2 regions of the Rhizobium sp. Pop5 genome follow, and region 2 is predicted to be linked to the other one. Evidence: riboswitches for the same ligand, from Rfam matches in the RefSeq annotation. Region 2 holds a riboswitch; the other holds the start of a gene.
The links. A riboswitch is a leader RNA that binds a small molecule or an ion and turns the genes downstream of it on or off. The one in region 2 is predicted to bind S-adenosylmethionine.
Positions count from the first base shown of each region.

Region 1: linked by a shared signal. The riboswitch ahead of metA (homoserine O-succinyltransferase) and the one ahead of NE852_RS02910 (O-succinylhomoserine sulfhydrylase) in region 2 are both predicted to bind S-adenosylmethionine.

Region 1 is NZ_CP099399.1:3,853,629-3,863,223, reverse strand. Features, by position in the region: gene NE852_RS21150 (ABC-F family ATP-binding cassette domain-containing protein) at 1-1,065, shown strand, start outside; gene NE852_RS21145 (hypothetical protein) at 1,181-1,810, shown strand; gene NE852_RS21140 (ABC transporter ATP-binding protein/permease) at 1,818-3,671, opposite strand; SAM riboswitch at 3,826-3,903, shown strand; gene metA (homoserine O-succinyltransferase) at 3,953-4,876, shown strand; gene NE852_RS21130 (aldose epimerase family protein) at 4,995-6,017, shown strand; gene NE852_RS21125 (GntR family transcriptional regulator) at 6,245-7,018, shown strand; gene NE852_RS21120 (SIS domain-containing protein) at 7,015-8,046, shown strand; gene nagA (N-acetylglucosamine-6-phosphate deacetylase) at 8,046-9,197, shown strand; gene NE852_RS21110 (SIS domain-containing protein) at 9,215-9,595, shown strand, end outside.
Region 2 is NZ_CP099399.1:145,781-155,375, reverse strand. Features, by position in the region: gene NE852_RS02935 (efflux RND transporter permease subunit) at 1-1,720, opposite strand, end outside; gene NE852_RS02930 (efflux RND transporter periplasmic adaptor subunit) at 1,720-2,835, opposite strand; gene NE852_RS02925 (TetR/AcrR family transcriptional regulator) at 2,934-3,521, shown strand; tRNA gene NE852_RS02920 (tRNA-Gly) at 3,541-3,614, opposite strand; gene NE852_RS02915 (2'-deoxycytidine 5'-triphosphate deaminase) at 3,674-4,768, opposite strand; SAM riboswitch at 4,842-4,920, shown strand; gene NE852_RS02910 (O-succinylhomoserine sulfhydrylase) at 4,964-6,148, shown strand; gene apaG (Co2+/Mg2+ efflux protein ApaG) at 6,396-6,788, shown strand; gene NE852_RS02900 (Hsp33 family molecular chaperone) at 6,791-7,783, opposite strand; gene argF (ornithine carbamoyltransferase) at 7,874-8,788, opposite strand; gene NE852_RS02890 (aspartate aminotransferase family protein) at 8,807-9,595, opposite strand, start outside.

The DNA of each region.
Region 1 (9,595 bases), 720 kb from region 2:
ACGATGCGCTCACAATATCGCGGCCATAAAGGCCCGCAGGGTACGGTGCAAGCGACGGTTTCGGATGCGCAGGAATCCGGCAAGCTGGTGATCGAGGCTGAGAAGATCACCAAGAGTTTCGGCGACCGGCCGATCGTCACGCCCTTCTCGATCCGGGTGCATCGCGGCGATTGCATCGGTCTCGTCGGGCCGAACGGCGCCGGCAAGACGACGCTTCTGAAGATGCTGACCGGCCAGCTTTCCCCCGACAGCGGCACAGTGAAGCTCGGCACCAATCTGGAGATCGCCACGCTCGACCAGAAGCGCGAGGACCTCGACCCCGAGGATACGCTCGCCAACTATCTCACGGACGGCCGCGGCGAAAACCTGCTCGTCAACGGCGAGCAGCGCCATGTCACCGGCTACATGAAGGAATTCCTGTTCCAGCCGGAACAGGCGCGCACGCCGATCAGGAGCCTTTCGGGCGGCGAGCGCGCCCGGCTGATGCTGGCGCGCATCCTTTCGCGCCCGGCAAATCTCCTGATCCTCGATGAACCCACCAACGATCTCGATATCGAGACGCTCGACCTCCTGCAGGAAATCGTCGCCGGCTTTCCCGGCACGGTCATCCTGGTCAGCCATGATCGCGATTTCCTCGACCGCACCGTGACCTCGACGATCGCGCCCGCCGTGCCGGATGCGCCCGACGGCCGATGGATCGAATATGCCGGCGGCTACACGGATATGTTGGCGCAGCGCAAAGGCGCGCTCGAAGAGCGCAGGAAGGCCGAGAAGGCGGCGGAGAAGCCGAAGGCGCAGGAGGCAGCGCCTCAATCCGCAAACTCGAAGGGCAAGCTCTCCTTCAAGCAGAAATTCGCGCTTGATAATCTGCCGAAGGAGATGGCCAAGGCCGAAGCCGAGATCGCCAAGCGCGAGCAGGTGATGGCCGACCCCAATCTTTTCACGCGCGACGCTGCGGCCTTCAACCGGCTTGCCGCCGAGATGGAGAAGCTGCGCACTGGCCTGACAAAGATGGAAGAGGAGTGGCTGGAGCTCGAAATGCTACGGGAGGAGCTGGAAGGCTAAGCTTTCCCTGGCGACTCACTTTTCCTTGATTCGTCAGCCCGTCGTCGCCCCGGCATAAGGTTCCGTCCCGGGGCCGGGGGATATCGACGATCGCAATGGCGACAAGGAAACTCACATGTCTAGCAAGCTTCGTTCCGGAATTTTTGCAGCACTTGCCGCCGGCGGCCTTGTCGCACTTGCCTTGTCGCAGGTGGCGCTGGCACAGGATGCCCAACGCGTTCGTGTTCGCGGCACTGTCGAAAGCCTGAGTGGCGACAAGCTAGTGGTCAAGATGCGTGAAGGCGGCGACGCGGCGATCACGCTGAAAGCCGGCTGGAAAGTCGGCGGCATCACCAAGGCCTCGGTCGAAGATATCAAGCCCGGCGATTTCGTCGGAGTCGCCTCGCTCCCGAAAGGCAGCGGCCCGGACGGGGCGATCGAGGTGCTGATCTTCCCGGCGTCGATGAAAGGGACGGGCGAGGGCAATCGTCCCTGGGATGCGCAGCCGAACAGTCAGATGACCAACGCGACCGTCAGCAATGCTGTCAAATCGGTCGACGGCCACACGATCACGCTGACCTATCAGGGCAAGGAAAAGACCATTACGATTGCCGACGGCACGCCGATCGTGACCCTGGCGCCTGCGACCAAGGACGACCTGAAGACCGGTGCCGGCGTCATCGTCACCGGCGAGGAGGCGGCGGACGGCACCATCTCGGCGAGCCAGGTGGCAGTCGGCCTCAATGGCATCACGCCGCCGATGTGATGCAGGCTTAGAGCGCCGGCGCGGGCACGGTAGCTGCGCCCGCACTGGCGCTGGCGCCGGTTTGGACGACTGGCGGTTGTTCCTCGGGTTTTGACGGAAGCGCCTGCAGGTGCAGGACGCGCGGGTGCAGCACTTCGAGATAGGCTTCGGAACGGCCGATATAGATCATGCCGGCTTCAGGCATTGAGGTCAGCAGTTTGGCAAGCGTTTCCTGCCATTCCGGTTCCATGCCTTCAAGCACTTCGTCGAAGACGATCCAACGCGGGCGCGCCAGAAGCAGGCGGGCGAAGCCGATCGCCTTCTGTTGGTCGCCGTCGAGCAGCTTGTCCCAGCGGGCGCGGGTATCGAGCCTTGCAATCAGCGAATGCAGGCCGGCCTTTTCGAGCGCTGCCTCAACGGCCGCCTTCTCATAGGTATCAGCACTTTCGGGGAAGGCCAGCGCCTCGCGCAGCGTGCCGCCGGGAACATAGGCGATCTGGGGAACGAAGAGCATGTCGTCGATCGGCGGCAGGCCCATCGTACCGCTGCCGCACGGCCAGAGGCCAGCCATCGCCTGGAACAGCAGCTTGCGGTTGACGCTGTGATCGCCGTTGATCATGATTTTCTCGCCGGCCTTGATCACGACATCGGTTTCGCGCAGGCGGAACCCGCCGCATTCATCGATTTCTTCACCGATCTTGGCGTTGATCACCACATCCTTCAGCGTCAGCGTATCGGGTGCGGTGTTTTCATAGGCGATGCTATCCTTCAGGTCGTAGTCCTCGTCCATGTCGAGCAGCGCCTGGCGGAAATCGGTGACGCGCATCAGCGTGGCGCGCCATTCGGCGATCGGGCCGAAATTGGCGACGTACCAGCGCAGCGCCGTGTTGACCTGGTTGAAGGCGCCGACCGACATCATCAGCTGGCCGAGGGTAAGGCCGCCGGAGAAATAGGCGGGTGCGGCGACGATGATCGGGATGACGATCACCAGCCAGCCGTAGCCGGCCGAAACCCAGGTGAGATTGGTATTGGCCATGGCGAGGCGCTTGACGACCCTCAGCACCGAGCTGATGTCGGTATTGATGCGTCGGCGCTCGTTCTCCTCACCGCGGGCAACGGTGATCGCCGGCATGTTCTCGTTGGCGTGCATCAGCGTGAAGCGAAGCTCGGCCTCTTTCGAGAAGCGGTCGGCATTGAGCTTGACCAGCTTCCGGCCGACGACCTGGCTTAGCACCGAGGCTGAAGCGGCATAGAAAATCGCCGCCCAGACCATATAGCCCGGAATGGAGAAGCTATGGCCGCTGATGCGGAAGACGAAGCCGCTCGACAGTTCCCATAGCACGCCGATGAAGCTCACCAGAAGGATGGTCGACTGTAGGAGACCGAGGACGAGCCCCGTCGTGCTTTCGGCAAGGTTGCGGGAATCCTCATGCAGGCGCTGGTCAGGATTGACACCGATCAGGCCGCTGGAGGCAAGGCGCAGCGCACGCTTACGCTTCAGCCATTGGTCGACCAGATCGCGCGACAGGCCTTCGCGCATATAGAGCGCGGTCATTTGGTTCAGCCAGGCCTGCATCACGTTGAGCAGCAGCAGCGTGCCGGCAATCATCGCGAAGATTTCGAGCTGGTGGAAGAATTCACCGAGGTCGCGACGCTCCAGCGAATCGTAGAAGGGGGCGTTCCATTCGTTGAGGATGACCTGACCATAGGCCGTCGCCAGGATGACGAGGATCAGCACGGTCGCCAGGAACAGCACCTTGCCACGCACTGCTGAATTCCAGAATGCCGAGAACATCACCCCGAGGCGATATGTCAGGCTGAAATCATACCCTACCCTATCTTGCCTCCGGATTCCGGGCCTCCCCTCGATCTTATTTGCCATCATGCTTTTCCAACATCGCCCATACTGTCATTATTAACATGGTGGCGTTACCGGTCTATCAACAGATTCTATCAGTCATTAAACTGTGATGAGCCTTGCATGGGCGGCTCCTGCATGCTTTCGCAGTTGATTCGTGTTCGGACTGGGGCTAATTAATGCACTCCGTGGTGATTTGGCCGGCCGGCTTGCAGCCACGTTAAAGAAGTCGCTAAAGGGCCGCGTGCGGACCGGTAGCGATTTTTTGTCGCCGCCGGTTTTTTGTTTTTGATCGAGTGACCGCAATGCCCATCAAGATCCCCGATACGCTGCCCGCCTTCGAGACCCTGGTTCAGGAAGGCGTGCGGGTGATGACCGAGACGATGGCGATCCGTCAGGATATAAGACCGTTGCAGATCGGGCTGCTCAACCTGATGCCGAACAAGATCAAGACCGAAGTGCAGATGGCCCGCCTTGTCGGCGCCTCACCGCTGCAGGTGGAACTGTCGCTCATCCGCATCGGCGGCCACAAGGCGAAGAACACCTCCGAAGATCATCTGCTTGCCTTCTACCAGACCTGGGAAGAGGTCAAGCAACGCAAATTCGATGGATTCATCATCACAGGGGCGCCCATCGAACTTCTGCCCTATGAGGATGTCACCTATTGGGCGGAGATGCGGGAGATTCTCGACTGGACGGAGACGAACGTCCATTCGACGATGAACGTCTGCTGGGGTGCGATGGCGGCGATCTACCACTTCCATGGCGTTCCGAAATACGAGTTGAAGGAGAAGGCTTTCGGCGTTTATCGCCACCGGAACCTGAAGCCTTCCTCGATCTATCTCAACGGCTTTTCCGACAATTTCGAGGTGCCGGTGTCGCGCTGGACCGAGGTGCGCCGCGCCGATATCGAGAAGTCGGAAAGCCTTGAGATCCTGATGGAATCAAGCGAGATGGGCGTCTGCCTGGTACACGAGAAGAGGGGTCGGCGGCTCTACATGTTCAACCATGTGGAATATGACTCTACCTCGCTTTCCGACGAGTATTTCCGCGACGTCGATGCCGGCGTGCCGATCAAGATGCCACACAATTATTTCCCGCATAACGATCCGGCGATTGCGCCGCAGAACCGCTGGCGCAGCCACGCGCATCTGCTGTTCGGCAACTGGATCAACGAAATCTACCAGACGACGCCCTATGACGTCGAAGAGATCGGTATGGACCTCTGAGCCGCGTTTCTTTCTGCTTCGACCGGTTGCGGTTTGGAGCAAATGCGGGCAGGTTCCGGTCCGGAACCCTATAGCGCCGCGCGTCTTTATCGAACGCGCAAAGAATGGACGGTCGATCATGTCGGATAAGTTGGAGCGGGAAGTTTTCGGGCAGACGAAGGCAGGCGAGACCGTCTATCGCGCCGTCATCAAGGGTGGTGGGCTGACGGCCAAGATCATCAGCTGGGGCGCGGTGATCCAGGACCTGCGCCTCGAGGGACATGATGCGCCGCTGCAGCTCGGCTTCGAGGATTTCGACAGCTACCCCCTTTATTCGGCCTATTTCGGCGCGACGCCCGGCCGCTGCGCCAACCGCGTCGGCGGCGGCAGGTTTACGCTCGACGGCAAGGATTATCAGCTCGAGCCGAACGAAAACGGCGTCACGCACCTGCATGGCGGCAGCGACAATATCGCCAAGCGCAACTGGACGATCGTCGAACACGACGTCGACCGCCTGGTGATGAAAATCGTCGATCCCGACGGCCGCGCCGGCTATCCCGGCAATTGCACCATCCAGGCGACGTTCTGGGTGCACGGCAACGGCGAACTGTCGATCACCTATGAATCGACCAGCGACCAGCCGACGCTCGCCAATGTCTGCCAGCACGCCTATTTCAATCTCGATGGCCGCGAAGACGCGCTTGGCCACGACATCATGATTGCCGCGGATCACTATCTGCCGACCGACGAGAGGCAGGTGCCGACCGGCGAGATCCGTCCCGTCGACGGGACGGAATTCGATTTCCGCGAGATGGCGCCGATGAAGCGTTTTGCCGGCAGCGAACAGGTGTTCTACGACCATAATTTCTGCCTGTCCCGTGAACGCGCCGCCAAGCGCAGCGTCGCGCTCGCCCGCAGCCTGCATTCCGGCGTATCGCTCGAAGTGCGCAGCACGGAACCGGGCGTGCAGTTTTATGCCGGCTTCAAGCTCAATACAGGAGCTCCCGGTCTCGGCGGGCGCAAATACGGCCCGTTCGCCGGCTTCTGCCTGGAGACTCAGGTCTGGCCGGATGCCATCAATCATGAAGGCTTTCCGAATGCGGTCCTGCGCCCCGGCGAGGTGCTGCGCCAGGAGACGGATTATATCTTCACCAAGAGCTGAGCTTCTAAAGCGCGTCGCGATCTTTCAGATTCGCTCCTCGCGCTTTAGGTCTTTACGCATCTCGTGATCGCAAAACCACCGCACACTTTTGCGCGACCTGCTCTAGGACGCACGGCTGTCAAATTGGTTCGCTATGAACCTCCCTGGTTGCGACCCGGGAGGTTTTTTCTTGTCTCTTGTCGATTCTGGCTTGTCGATTGGTTCTAAATAGGTTCTATTGTATGCCCATGGATAGAACCAGTCTGATAGCGGAGTTGAACAGGCGCGGCCTGCGCGGCGAGGCGCTGGCCGGACCGCTCTACAAGCGGCTGGCGCAGGCGCTGACGAGCCTCATCCAGGAAGGTCTGTTGAAGCCCGGCACGGCCTTGCCGGGCGAGCGTGATCTTGCCGAGGCTCTGCAGCTCGGTCGCGTGACCGTGCGCACCGCCTATCGCGACTTAATGACATCCGGCGCGCTGGAATCTCGCCACGGAAGCGGTACTTTCGTATCGAGCAAGGTGGAGCGCATGGAACAACCGCTCTGGCGGCTTTCCTCCTTCTCTGCCGACATGCGTTCGCGCGGGCGTCTACCGGCCGCGCGGATATTGTCGCGGGAGGTCAACACTCCGTCGCCGGAGGAGTCCTTTCTGCTCGGCCTCGGCAGTGACGAGCCCGTGCTGAGGCTCGACCGGCTGCGTCTTGCCGACGGCTTGCCGCTGGCGATCGAGCGGGCCGTGGTGCCGGTCAAGTTCCTGGGCGACGATGCCGGCGGCGAGGGATCGCTCTACGATGCGCTGACGGCCAGCGGCCACAGGCCCGTGCGCGCATTGCAGCGGCTGACGGCGGTGACGCTCGATGCATCCTATGCCGCGATGCTGAACGTCAAATCGGGCGCGCCGGCGCTTTTGATCGAACGTGTCTCGCGCCTGGAAGACCAGCGCGTCGTCGAATACACCCGCTCGCACTATCGCGGCGATGCCTATGATTTCGTTGCCGAATTGAGAATCGGAGATGACCTATGAGTGAGAACCAGTCGCTGATGCTGCAGGAAGCAGGCCAGTCGCCGGAGGTGGTGGCCACGCTTCTTGAAAAGGAAAAACCGGTCTTTGCAGAGATCGCCCGGCTGTTTTCGTCCGCCCGCCCGAGCGTGGTGACGACGGCGGCGCGCGGCTCCTCGGACCACGCCGCAACCTTCTTCAAATATCTCTTCGAGATCACCTGCGGCGTTCCGGTCGCATCGGTCGGTCCGTCGATCGCTTCCGTTTACGGCGCTGCCCTACACCTCAAGGGCGGCGTGCATTTCACCGTTTCGCAGTCGGGTGCGAGCCCTGATATCGTGGCGCTGCAGGAGGCGGCGAAGAAGGGCGGGGCAACGACCATCGCCGTCGTCAACGTGACCGACAGCCCGCTAGCAAAACAGGCCGACATCGTTCTCGGCCTCAATGCCGGCGCGGAAAAGAGCGTCGCTGCGACGAAATCCTTCATCGCCTCCGTCGCCGCCCTTTCAGGCGTGACGGCCGCGGTCGGCGGCGCGTCTGACCTGCAGGCAGCGCTCGAAAAACTACCGGGGGCGCTTTCGGCGACCGCCGGGATCGATACGGCGGCGGCCGGAGAAGTGCTCTTCCATGCGACCTCGCTCTATACGGCCGGTCGCGGCCCGGCCTTTGCGATCGCGCTCGAAGCGGCGCTGAAGGCCAAGGAAACCTCTGGCCTACATGCGGAAGCCTTCTCGCTGGCGGAACTGATGCATGGCCCGATGCGCCTGGTGCAGCCGGGCTTTCCGATCGTCGCCTTCGCGCCTGACGATGCGGCTTTCGCCAATAACGGCCAGGCGCTGGAGCGTCTGCAGAAGCTCGGCGCCACGACCGTCGGCTTCTCGACACAGCCGCTCTCGGGCATCAATCTGCGCGTGCCGACAACGGGCAACGGCCTAATCGATCCGCTGGTGTCGCTGCTTGTCTACTACCGGCTGATCGAATCGGTGACGCGCCGCAAGGGCTTCGACCCCGATCGGCCTGCGAACCTGCTCAAGGTGACGGAGACGGTCTGATGGGGCGCAAGATCTTCGTCGGCGCCCGCATCTTTGACGGCGAGCGCTTCCATGACGACAAGGCACTCGTCGTTGCCGACGGCCGTGTCGAAGCGATTGTCGCGAGGAACGGCCTGCCGGACGGCGAGACGATAACGCTTGCAGGCGGGGTCTTGTCGGCCGGCTTCATCGATGCGCAGGTCAATGGCGGCGGCGGCCGGATGCTGAACGACGAGCCTTCCGTTGCGTCGATGGACATGATCGCCGGGGGGCATCGCCCCTATGGCACGACGTCGCTGCTGCCGACGCTGATTACCGATACCGCTGAGGCATCTGCCGCCGCCATCGAAGCGGCGAAGGAGGCTGTCAAAGGGAACCGCGGCGTCGCCGGCCTGCATCTCGAAGGCCCGCATCTGGCGCCTGCTCGCAAGGGCGCGCATCTGGCCGAGCTAATGCGGCCGGTGGAGGACCGTGACGTCAAGGCCTTCATCCGGGCGCGCGAGGCGATCGGAACGCTGCTTGTCACCATGGCTGCCGAGCAGGTGACGGTCGCCCAAGTGCGCGAGCTTGCGGAAGCCGGCGTCACTGTCAGCATCGGCCATTCCGATTGTTCGAGCGAGGCGGCCGAAGAACGTTTCGATGCCGGCGCGCGTGGCGTCACACATCTCTTCAACGCCATGAGCCAGATGGGGCATCGCGCGCCCGGCCTGGTCGGAGCGGCGATCGATCATCCCGCCACCTGGTGCGGCATCATAGCCGACGGCCATCACGTCGATCCGAAGGCCTTGCGCACGGCGCTGCGGGCAAAGCGCGGCGAAGGCAAGTTGTTCTTCGTCACGGATGCGATGTCGCTGGTCGGCTCTGAGAAGGATTCGTTCACGCTGAACGGACGCACGGTCCGGCGTGAACGGGGCGGCTTCTGCTCGAAGCTCGTGCTTTCCGACGGGACGCTCGCCGGCTCCGACGTCGACATGATCTCGACGATCCGTTACGGCGTCACCTATCTCGACCTGACGCTCGCAGAGGCTTTGCGCATGGCGACCCTTTATCCCGCGCGTTTCCTGAGGCTTGCCGATCGCGGCCATCTCTCGCCGGGCGCGCGCGCCGATCTCGTACATCTGACCGATGCGCTTACCGTCACCGCCACCTGGCTTGCCGGCGAGGCAGCCTGAACGCAAGGAGAAGCGGGATGACCGACATTACCGATGCCTATTTCTCCAACCTGATCGGACGGCTGGAAACACTGAAGCAGGCGCTTGCCGAGCCGATGGCAAAAGCGGCTGATGTCATCCTCGATGCCGCCCGCGACGACAAGCGCGTCTATGTGTTCGGCACCGGCCATTCGCACATGCTGGCGGAAGAGGTGCACTACCGCGCTGGCGGGCTCGCCTTCACCGTGCCGGTGCTCGTCGGCTCCGCCATGCTGCACGAGGGCGCCGTGATCAGCTCGGTCTATGAGCGCACGCAGGGCCTGGTGCGGCCGATGCTGGAGCGTTACGGCATGCAGCCGGGCGACGTCATCATCATCGCCTCCAATTCAGGCGTGAACGCCGCGCCGATCGAGGCCGCC
Region 2 (9,595 bases):
TCGTCGTCTCGATGCTGGTGCCTTCGGGCATGCGGACTTCGACGAGGACTTCGGGACGGTCCGACGTCGGGAAGAACTGCTTTTTCACCGCGCCCATTCCGACGACGGAGGCCCCCATGGCGATGACGACCACCGCACAGGTGAGGAACTTGTGGCGCACGGTAAATTCGATCAGCCGCCGCAGGCGCCGGTAATTCGGGGTGTTGTAGATGGCGTGATGGCCGCCTTCGACCGGCTTGATCGCCGGCAGCATCTTGACGCCGAGATAGGGCGTGAAGATCACCGCGACAATCCAGGAGACGATTAGGGCAAAGCCGACGACCCAGAAGATGTTGCCCGCATATTCGCCGGCGGTCGATCGGGCAAAGCCGACCGGCATCAGCCCGATGATCGTCACGAGCGTACCCGACAACATAGGGGCTGCGGTGTGGCTCCAGGCATAGGCGGCCGCCTTGATGCGATCCATACCCTCTTCCATCTTCACCACCATCACCTCGATGGCGATGATGGCGTCGTCGACCAGAAGCCCGAGCGCGAGGATGAGCGCGCCAAGGGTGATGCGATCGAAGAACCGACCGGTTTCCAGCATGATGAGGAAGACGACGGCAAGGGTCAGCGGAACAGCCAGAGCGACGACGATGCCGACACGCCAGCCGAGACTGACGAGGCTGACGAACAATACGACACCGAGCGCCATGGCGAATTTCAGCATGAACTCGCCGACGGCTTCGTCGATGTTGACGGCCTGGTCGCTGACCTTGGCGAGCGTCATGCCGAGCGGCAGGGTCTTTGCGATCGCGGCGGATCTTTCTTCCAGCGCCTTGCCGAGTTCCAGACCATTCCAGCCCTGTTGCATCACCGCGGCAAGCATGATCGCGGGCTCGCCGTCATGGCGAATGAGATAGGTGGCCGGATCTTGGTAACCGCGCCGTACTTCGGCAAAATCCGAGAGCTTCAAGGTGCGCCCAGCGGCGACGATCGGCGTGTCTGATATCGCCTGGATGCTATCATAGGCGCCATCGAAGCGAATGAAGACCTGCGGGCCGCGCGTATCGATCGATCCTGCCGGCGTCACGGTGTTCTGCCGCTGCAAGGCGGCCGCGATGTCCTGGGCCGAAATGCCGAGAGTGGCGAGCTTGGCATAGGAGAATTCTACGAAGATCTGTTCGGGCTGCTCTCCGAGGATGTTGATCTTCTTGACTCCCGGCACATGCAGGAGATCCTGGCGGATCACCTCGGCCTGGCGTACGAGCTCGCGCATCGGCATGCCCTTGGCCTTCAGCGCATAAAGCCCGAAGCTGACATCGGAATACTCGTCGTTGACAAAGGGACCGAGCACGCCCCTCGGCAGGTTGCGGACCTCGTCTCCAAGCTTCTTTCGGGCCTGATAGAATTCCTCCTCGACGGCCGCGGCCGGCGTGCTGTCCTTCAGTGTGACGGTCAAAAAGGCGTAGCCCGGCCGCGTTGTCGTCTCGACGCGATCGTACCAAGTAAGCTCCTGGAGGCGCTTCTCCAGCGGCTCAGCGACAAGATCCTGCATTTCGCGCGCTGTCGCGCCCGGCCACACGGCCGTTACCGTCAAGGTCTTGATGGTGAAGGAGGGGTCCTCCGCGCGTCCAAGCTTGACGAATGCATAAGCGCCGGCGGCGGCCAGCAGAACGATGAAAAACAGCGTGACGGCCCGCTCGCGAACGGCGAGCGCGGATAGATTGAAGTTCATCAGTTTACCGCCTCTGCCTGTTCCACCTTGGTGCGCACGCTGGCGCCGTCCTGCAGCAGATGGGCGCCGAGAGCGACGACCGGCTCGCCTGCATTGACGCTGGAAACCACCGCGACCTCCTCACCCATCTGTTCTATTTTCACCTGTCGGAAGTGGACGGTCGAAGATTCCTCATCGAATACCCAGACGCCGGTTCGACTGCCATCATCCAAAACGGCGCCAACGGGAACCGCGGCATGCGATTGGCCGCTGCTGTTGGAGATTCTGATCGTCACGGTCGCACCAAGCGGGGCCGACGCTGCCGCGCCGTCCAGAACCCAGCGGGCTTCATAGGTGCGGGTCTGGGGATCGGCGGCGTCGGAGATCTGCCGCAGCCGCGCCTTGTCTTCCCGGCCTTCCTTTCCATAGATGCTGGCGTCGGCTACCTCGCCGAGCTGCGGCCGAAGGAATTCGGGAAGCCAGACCAGCGCCTCGCGCGGGCCGGCCTGTGCGAGCCGGACCACGGTTTGTCCTGCCATCACGACTTGCCCCGGCTCTCCGAGCGTTTCGACAACCGTTCCGTCAGTATCGGCAACCAGGACGGAATAGGCGGTCTCGTTTTCTGCGACCTTCGCATCCGCTTCCGCCGCGGCAAGCTGCGCGGTCGCGGTGTCGAGTGCTGCCTTTGCCTGCTCATAGCGCTGCGGGGTCGCGGCCAATCCGTTTTTCACCAAAGCGGCGTAGCGTCTCTCGTCTGCTTGCGCTTGGGTCAGCATAGCTTCAGTTGCAGCGACCGCGTTTCGTTTCGCCGTCAGTGCGAGACGCAGATCGGTCTCGTCGATGCGCATCAGCGGCTGGCCGGCCTTGACCTGCACGCCAACGTCCACATAGCGCTGCATGATCTTGCCCGGCACACGAAAACCGAGATTGCTCTGCACCCGGGCGGCAATGGTGCCGGTGAAGGTACGTTCGGCTGTCTCCGGGCTCGTTGCCTCTATCAGCTTGACGAATGGTGGCGCGATGCGGGGATCGGCGGCTTGCGCGTCCCTTTTCGCGGGCTCCCCGAAAAGGACGAACGCCGTGGCGCCGGCAGCCGCCAGAAGGCCGAAAGAGGCGAAGAGAATTTTGCGGTTCATGTCATTAACCCTTATTGACGGGCGCAGCTATTCGTTTAGATTGCGATCTAACTCTAATTCTGGTATAGATGTCAAATGAAATCTAATTGGAGATCGCTATGAGAGTCAGTCGGGCTCAGGCCGAGGCCAATCGTGAAACGGTGATCAATGTCGCAAGCCGGCTCTTCCGGGAGCATGGCTTTGATGGGATCGGGCTGAAGGATTTGATGAAAGGTGCCGGCCTCACTCAGGGCGGATTCTACAAGCAGTTCGAATCGAAGGATGATCTTGCGGCGCTGGCATCCGGGCGAGCGATGGAGAGCGCGGTTGGCAGGTGGTCAAGGGTTGCCGCCGGAAGCGCCGATCCCTTCGGCGCGGTTGTCGGCATGTACCTTTCGACCGGGCACCAGGAAGAGAAAGGCGATGGTTGCCCCTTGGCAGCGCTCGGGTCCGACGCGGCGCGTCAGAGTGAGGAGGTGCGAATTCCCTTCCAGAATGGCATCGAAGCGCACCTTCAGATTCTCGACGAATTGATCCCGACATCGGACGGCACGAAACCTTATGACAAGGCCATGGTCGTGCTGTCCCTCATGGTGGGCGCCGTAACCATTTCTCGCATCATGACCGATCAGGCCATGTCGGAGCGTATGCTCGAATCCGCTGCTGATGCAGTCAAGTACATCGCGGGCGACAGAAACGAAAAATGAGATCAGATGAATGAGCAGCTGGAGCGGGTGAAGGGAATCGAACCCTCGTATTCAGCTTGGGAAGCTGCTGCTCTACCATTGAGCTACACCCGCGTTGAGCTGAGATTTCCAACAGATGGGGGCCGCTGTCAAGTCGCGGCAGGTGCAAGGCTTCAGATGCGGAAATGCTTCGAGAGCTTAAGGCCCTGGGCCTGGTAGTTCGAGCCGAGGCCAGAGCCGTAGAGGCTTGCGGGCTTTTCCTGCATGTGCTCGTAGACCAGGCGGCCGACGATCTGGCCGTCTTCGAGGATGAAAGGCACTTCGTGGCTGCGCACTTCGAGCACGGCGCGGCTGCCGCGCCCGCCGGCCGGCGCATGGCCGAAGCCCGGATCAAAGAAGCCGGCATAATGGACGCGGAATTCGCCGACCAGCGGATCGAAGGGGGTCATTTCGGCGGCATAATCCGGCGGCACATGCACGGCCTCGCGCGAGACGAGAATATAGAACTCGTCGGGATCGAGGATCAACTCGTTGCGGCCGCGGCTATAGAGCGGTTCCCAGAAGTCGAAGATGTCGTGCTGATCTTTCTTGTCGACGTCAACGACGGCGGTGTGGTGCTTGCCGCGATAGCCGATCAGGCCGTCCTTGTCTCCGGTCAGGTCGATCGAGAGCGCAATGCCGCCACCGGAAACATTGGGCTGCTTGCTGGCGACCAGCGTCTCGCTTTCATGCAGCTTTAAAAGCTCCGGCTCGCCGAGCAGTGCCTGGCCGACGCGGAAGCGGATCTGCGACAGGCGCGATCCGCGGCGCACGACGATCGGGAAGGTGCGCGGGCTGATTTCGAGATAGAGCGGGCCCGCATAGCCGGCCGGGATCTTGTCGAACTCCTGGGCGTAATCGGTGATGACGCGGGTGAAGATATCGAGCCTTCCGGTCGAGCTCTTCGGATTGGCCGAAGCGGACATATCGGCCGGGAGCGCCAAGCTTTCCATCAGCGGCACGATATAGACGCAGCCGGTTTCGAGCACCGCACCCTCGGAAAGGTCGATCACATGCAGGCTTAGCCGGTCGAGCTTGTCCGACACCAGATGCGAGGGGCCTGGCATAAAGCTGGCGCGCACGCGAAAAGCCTTGGCGCCCAAGCGCAGATCGAGACTGGCCGGCTGGATCTGGTCGCGGTCCAGCTCCCGCTCGGAGATAAGACGCCCCGTTTCGAACAGCGCCGAGATTGCGCGGTCAGCCAGAATTCCCGTTTCGCGAGCCATCATGCCCCATCCATCATTTGCCGCCGACAAAACCAAACTCGGGGAATTGACGCAAGCAGCTAACAGCAGTATTGCAGAATTATCCCGTGGTGATTTGGCCGGTCGGCTTGCAGCCACGTTAAACAAGTGGCTAAAAAGACCGGGTGTGAAACCGGTCTGCTTTTGCGGCCGGTTTTTTTGTTATGTGAAGGTGATGGCATGAGCAAGACCTGGCGCCCGGCAACCCAACTCGTCCACGAAGGAACGTTGCGTTCGCAATATGGCGAGACGTCCGAGGCAATCTATCTCACGCAGGGTTTCGTCTATGACACGTCCGAGGCGGCCGAAGCACGCTTCAAGGGCGAGACCGACGGGTTCATCTATGCCCGCTACGGCAGCCCGACCAACGACATGTTCGAGAAGCGCATGTGCGCGCTGGAAGGCGCGGAAGACGCCCGCGCGACGGCTTCCGGCATGGCCGCCGTCACCGCCGCTATCCTCTGCCAGCTGAAATCGGGCGATCATATCGTCGCGGCGCGCGCGCTGTTCGGCTCCTGCCGCTGGGTTGTGGAGACGCTGGCGCCGAAATACGGCATCGAGTGCACGCTCATCGACGGCCGCGATCTTGCCAACTGGGAAAAGGCCATCCGCCCCAACACCAAGGTGTTCTTCCTGGAAAGCCCGACCAACCCGACGCTCGAAGTGATCGACATCGCCGGCGTTGCCAAGCTTGCCAACCAGATCGGCGCCAAGGTCGTCGTCGACAACGTCTTCGCCACCCCGCTCTTCCAGAAGCCCCTGGAACTCGGTGCCCATATCGTCATCTACTCCGCCACCAAGCATATTGACGGCCAGGGCCGCTGCCTCGGCGGCGTCGTGCTTTCCGACAAGGCATGGATCGACGAGAACCTGCACGACTATTTCCGCCATACCGGCCCGGCCATGTCGCCGTTCAACGCCTGGACGCTCCTCAAGGGCATCGAGACGCTGCCGCTGCGCGTCAAGCAGCAGACTGAGAACGCGGCGAAGATCGCCGATTTCCTGGCCGAGCAGGGCAAGGTCGCCAAGGTCATCTATCCCGGCCGCAAGGACCATCCGCAGGCCGATATCATCGCCAAGCAGATGACGGGCGGCTCGACGCTGGTCTGCTTCGAGCTGAAGGGCGGCAAGGAAGCTGCCTTCGCGCTGCAGAATGCTTTGGAGATCGTCAAGATCTCCAACAATCTCGGCGACAGCAAGAGCCTGATTACGCACCCGGCAACGACGACGCACAAGAACCTGACGGAAGAGGCGCGCGCCGAACTCGGCATTTCTGCGGGCACGGTCCGGTTTTCGGCCGGCATCGAGGATACCGACGACCTGATCGAGGATTTCGCACGGGCGCTTTCCAAGGTCTCGGCCTGACCAGCGACAATGGCGGCCGGCCCTGATCGGGTCCGGCTCGCCGCTCCGCCAGGCGGACCTGTTCGGCCGCAGCTTCGGAACAAATCCGCTGACGCCGGCGTTCGCAGTAATATTAACACTGACGATTAGGCTTAATGTTCGAAAACCCTTCGATCATGACCATTTCATCGATGATCAACGTTCCGTTCCTTGACGGACAAGGCCTCTTATAAGATACGGGTAACATATCTTGACTAAGGTGCAAGGCATGTATCGCGCCCTCACAAGAGAGATCGAAGTTGTAGTTGAACCGTTCTATCTGGAGGAGCAATCCGATCCGGAAGACGACCGCTATGTCTGGGGTTACCGGATTGTCATCAGCAATAATTCCGGCATAGCCGTTCGCCTCGTCAACCGCTACTGGAACATCACCGACCAGAACGGACAGGTGGATGAGGTGACCGGTCCCGGCGTTGTCGGCGAACAGCCGCGGCTCAGCCCCGGCGACACCTACGAATATTCCTCGGGCTGCCCGCTCGATACGCCGTCCGGCCTGATGTTCGGCCATTACCAGATGGAAACGGATGAAGGCGAGCTGTTCGATGTCGACATACCCGCCTTCTCGCTGGATTCACCAGGGCTTCTGCGCGTCCTCAACTGAGCCTATTCGGCCGGTTGAAACTCGACCGGCTCGAAGCGGTAGGTGGTCGAGCAGAATTCGCAGGTGACGGCGATCTCTCCGTTTTCCTGGCTCGCCTCGATTTCCTCGGCGCTGAAACCCTTCAGCACACCGCCGATCTTTTCGCGCGAACAGCTGCAGCGGTCGAAGACCGCTCTGGGTTCATAGACGCGCACACCGCGTTCATGGAAGAGCCGGAACAGCAGTCGTTCGGTGCCAACAAGCGGATCGGTCAGTTCATCGGCATCAATCGTCTCGACCAGCGAACGGGCTTCGACCCAGGCGTCATCCTCGCCATGCGGACGGTCGCCGGTATCGCCATCACCTCCATGGAGATCCGGTTGGCGCATGCGCTCCGGGGCCTCCGGCAGAAACTGGGCGACGAGGCCTCCCGCCCGCCAGCGATGGCGCGGCTTGCCGGCCTCGTCACGGTCGAAGAGTTCAGCCGCGGCAAGGCGCACGCGCGTCGGGATCTGCTCCGACTGGCGAAAATAAACGCCGGCGATATCTTCGAGCGAGGTGCCGTCGAGCGCGACGATGCCCTGGTAAGGCTGGCTGAACTTGCCCTGATCGATGGTGAAGGCGAGCACGCCCTTGCCGAGCAATTGCTCCGGCTCGGCCTCGCCCGCTGCAACCGCCTTGGCGAGCAACGCCTGATCGAAACGCGCATAGGCGCGGACATTTTCCGGCGTCGAGAAATCGGCGACGAGAAGATCGACCGGACCATCGCCCTTGGTCTGCACCGTAAACTTACCGTCGAACTTCAGCGAGGTGCCGAGCAGCACCGTCAGCACGACGACTTCGGCGAGCAGCCGGGCGACGGGCGCGGGATAGTGATGGCGCTCAAGGATCGCATCGAGCATCGGGCCGAGCTGGACGGCGCGACCGCGCACATCCAGACCCTCCACCTGAAAGGGAACGACGTGGTCATCGCCGGCGAAATCGAACTGGCCGAGGGCGGCTGCAGCTTCTGCCATGGCTTTCACTCCTAATTTTCAGAGCGACGGCCAAGGTGCCCGACGCTCGCGCGGTCGCCAGTTTTTGACTCGGCGACACCAGATTATGGTTCAGATCGCGCCCAGGCACCAAGCAAGAATCGATTTCTGCGCATGAAGACGGTTTTCCGCCTCATCGAAGACCACGGATTGCGGGCCGTCGATCACGTCATCCGTCACTTCCTCACCACGATGGGCGGGCAGGCAATGCATGAACAATGCATCGTTGCCGGCCTTCGCCATTAAGGCCGCATTGACCTGATAAGGCTGGAAGACATTATGACCTCGGGCCCGATGTTCCTGATTCATGGAGACCCAGGTATCGGTCACCACGCAATCGGCGCCGGCGACCGCACGGTCGGCATCATGGCAGAGCATGATTTCGGCGCCCTCATCGCGGGCCCAGTTCAGATAGTGATCCTTCGGCTCGGAACCAAGAGGCACGGCCATGTTCATGCGGTAGCCGAAGCGCGCGGCGCCCTCGACCAGCGAATGCAGCACGTTGTTGCCGTCGCCGGTCCAGGCGATGGTCTTGCCCTTGATCGGGCCGCGGTGTTCTTCGAACGTCATGATATCGGCCATGATCTGGCAAGGATGGGTATCGTCCGTCAACGCATTGATGACCGGCACGGTCGCATGCTCGGCAAGCTCCAGCAGGCGCGAATGCTCGGTCGTGCGGATCATGATCGCATCGACATAGCGCGACAGAACCTTGGCGGTGTCGCCGATCGTCTCGGCGCGGCCGAGCTGCATCTCGGTGCCGGAGAGGAACAGCGTTTCGCCGCCGAGCTGGCGCATGCCGACATCGAAAGAGACGCGGGTGCGCGTCGAGGGCTTTTCGAAGATCATCGCCAGCATCTTGCCGGCCAGCGGCTTGTCGTCCTTGCCGGTTTTGAAGGCCTGCTTGCGGGCGAGCGCATCGTTCATGATGGTTCTGAGATCGGCTGATGTGACCGCCGAAAGATCAAGGAAATGCTTAGGTGTCATATCGTCTTCCTACCTCGTTCAAGCCGTCTTCTTGACCTTGGACGCGCGAATGCTCTCAGCGGCGCGCTCGATGCGGGCAAGGCCCTCGCGGGCTTCCTCGGCGGTGACGACGAGGGGCGGAAGAAGGCGGATAACGTTATCGCCGGCAGGCACGCCGAGCAGATGGGCGGCACGGATCGCCTGCAGCAGTTCGGCTGAGGGGACTGCGGCCTTGACGCCAAGCAACAGCCCCTCGCCTCTGATATCCTCGATCACATCGGGATAACGATCCTTCAACGAGGCGAGGCCCTGGCGGAAAACCAGCGCGACGTCGCGCACATGCTGAAGGAAGCCATCGGCGAGGATGATGTCGAGCACGGCGCTGCCGACGGCCATGGCGAGCGGATTGCCGCCATAGGTCGAACCATGCGTACCGGCCTTCATGCCGGAAGCGGCCTCTGCTGTGGCAAGGCAGGCGCCGAGCGGGAAACCGCCACCGATGCCCTTGGCGACAGCCATGATGTCGGGAGTGATGCCCGACCATTCGTGGGCGAAGAGCTTGCCGGTGCGGCCAACGCCGGTCTGAACTTCGTCGAGGATCAGCAGCAGGCCCTTCTCGTCGCAGATCTGGCGAAGCGCCTTCATGAACTCGTTGGTGGCAGGACGGACACCGCCCTCGCCCTGCACCGGTTCGATGAGGATTGCGGCCGTGGCATCGGTGACCGCAGCGCGGACCGCTTCGATATCGCCGAAAGGCACCTGATCGAAGCCCGGCGCCTTGGGGCCGAAGCCTTCGAGATATTTCTCCTGGCCGCCCGCGGCGATCGT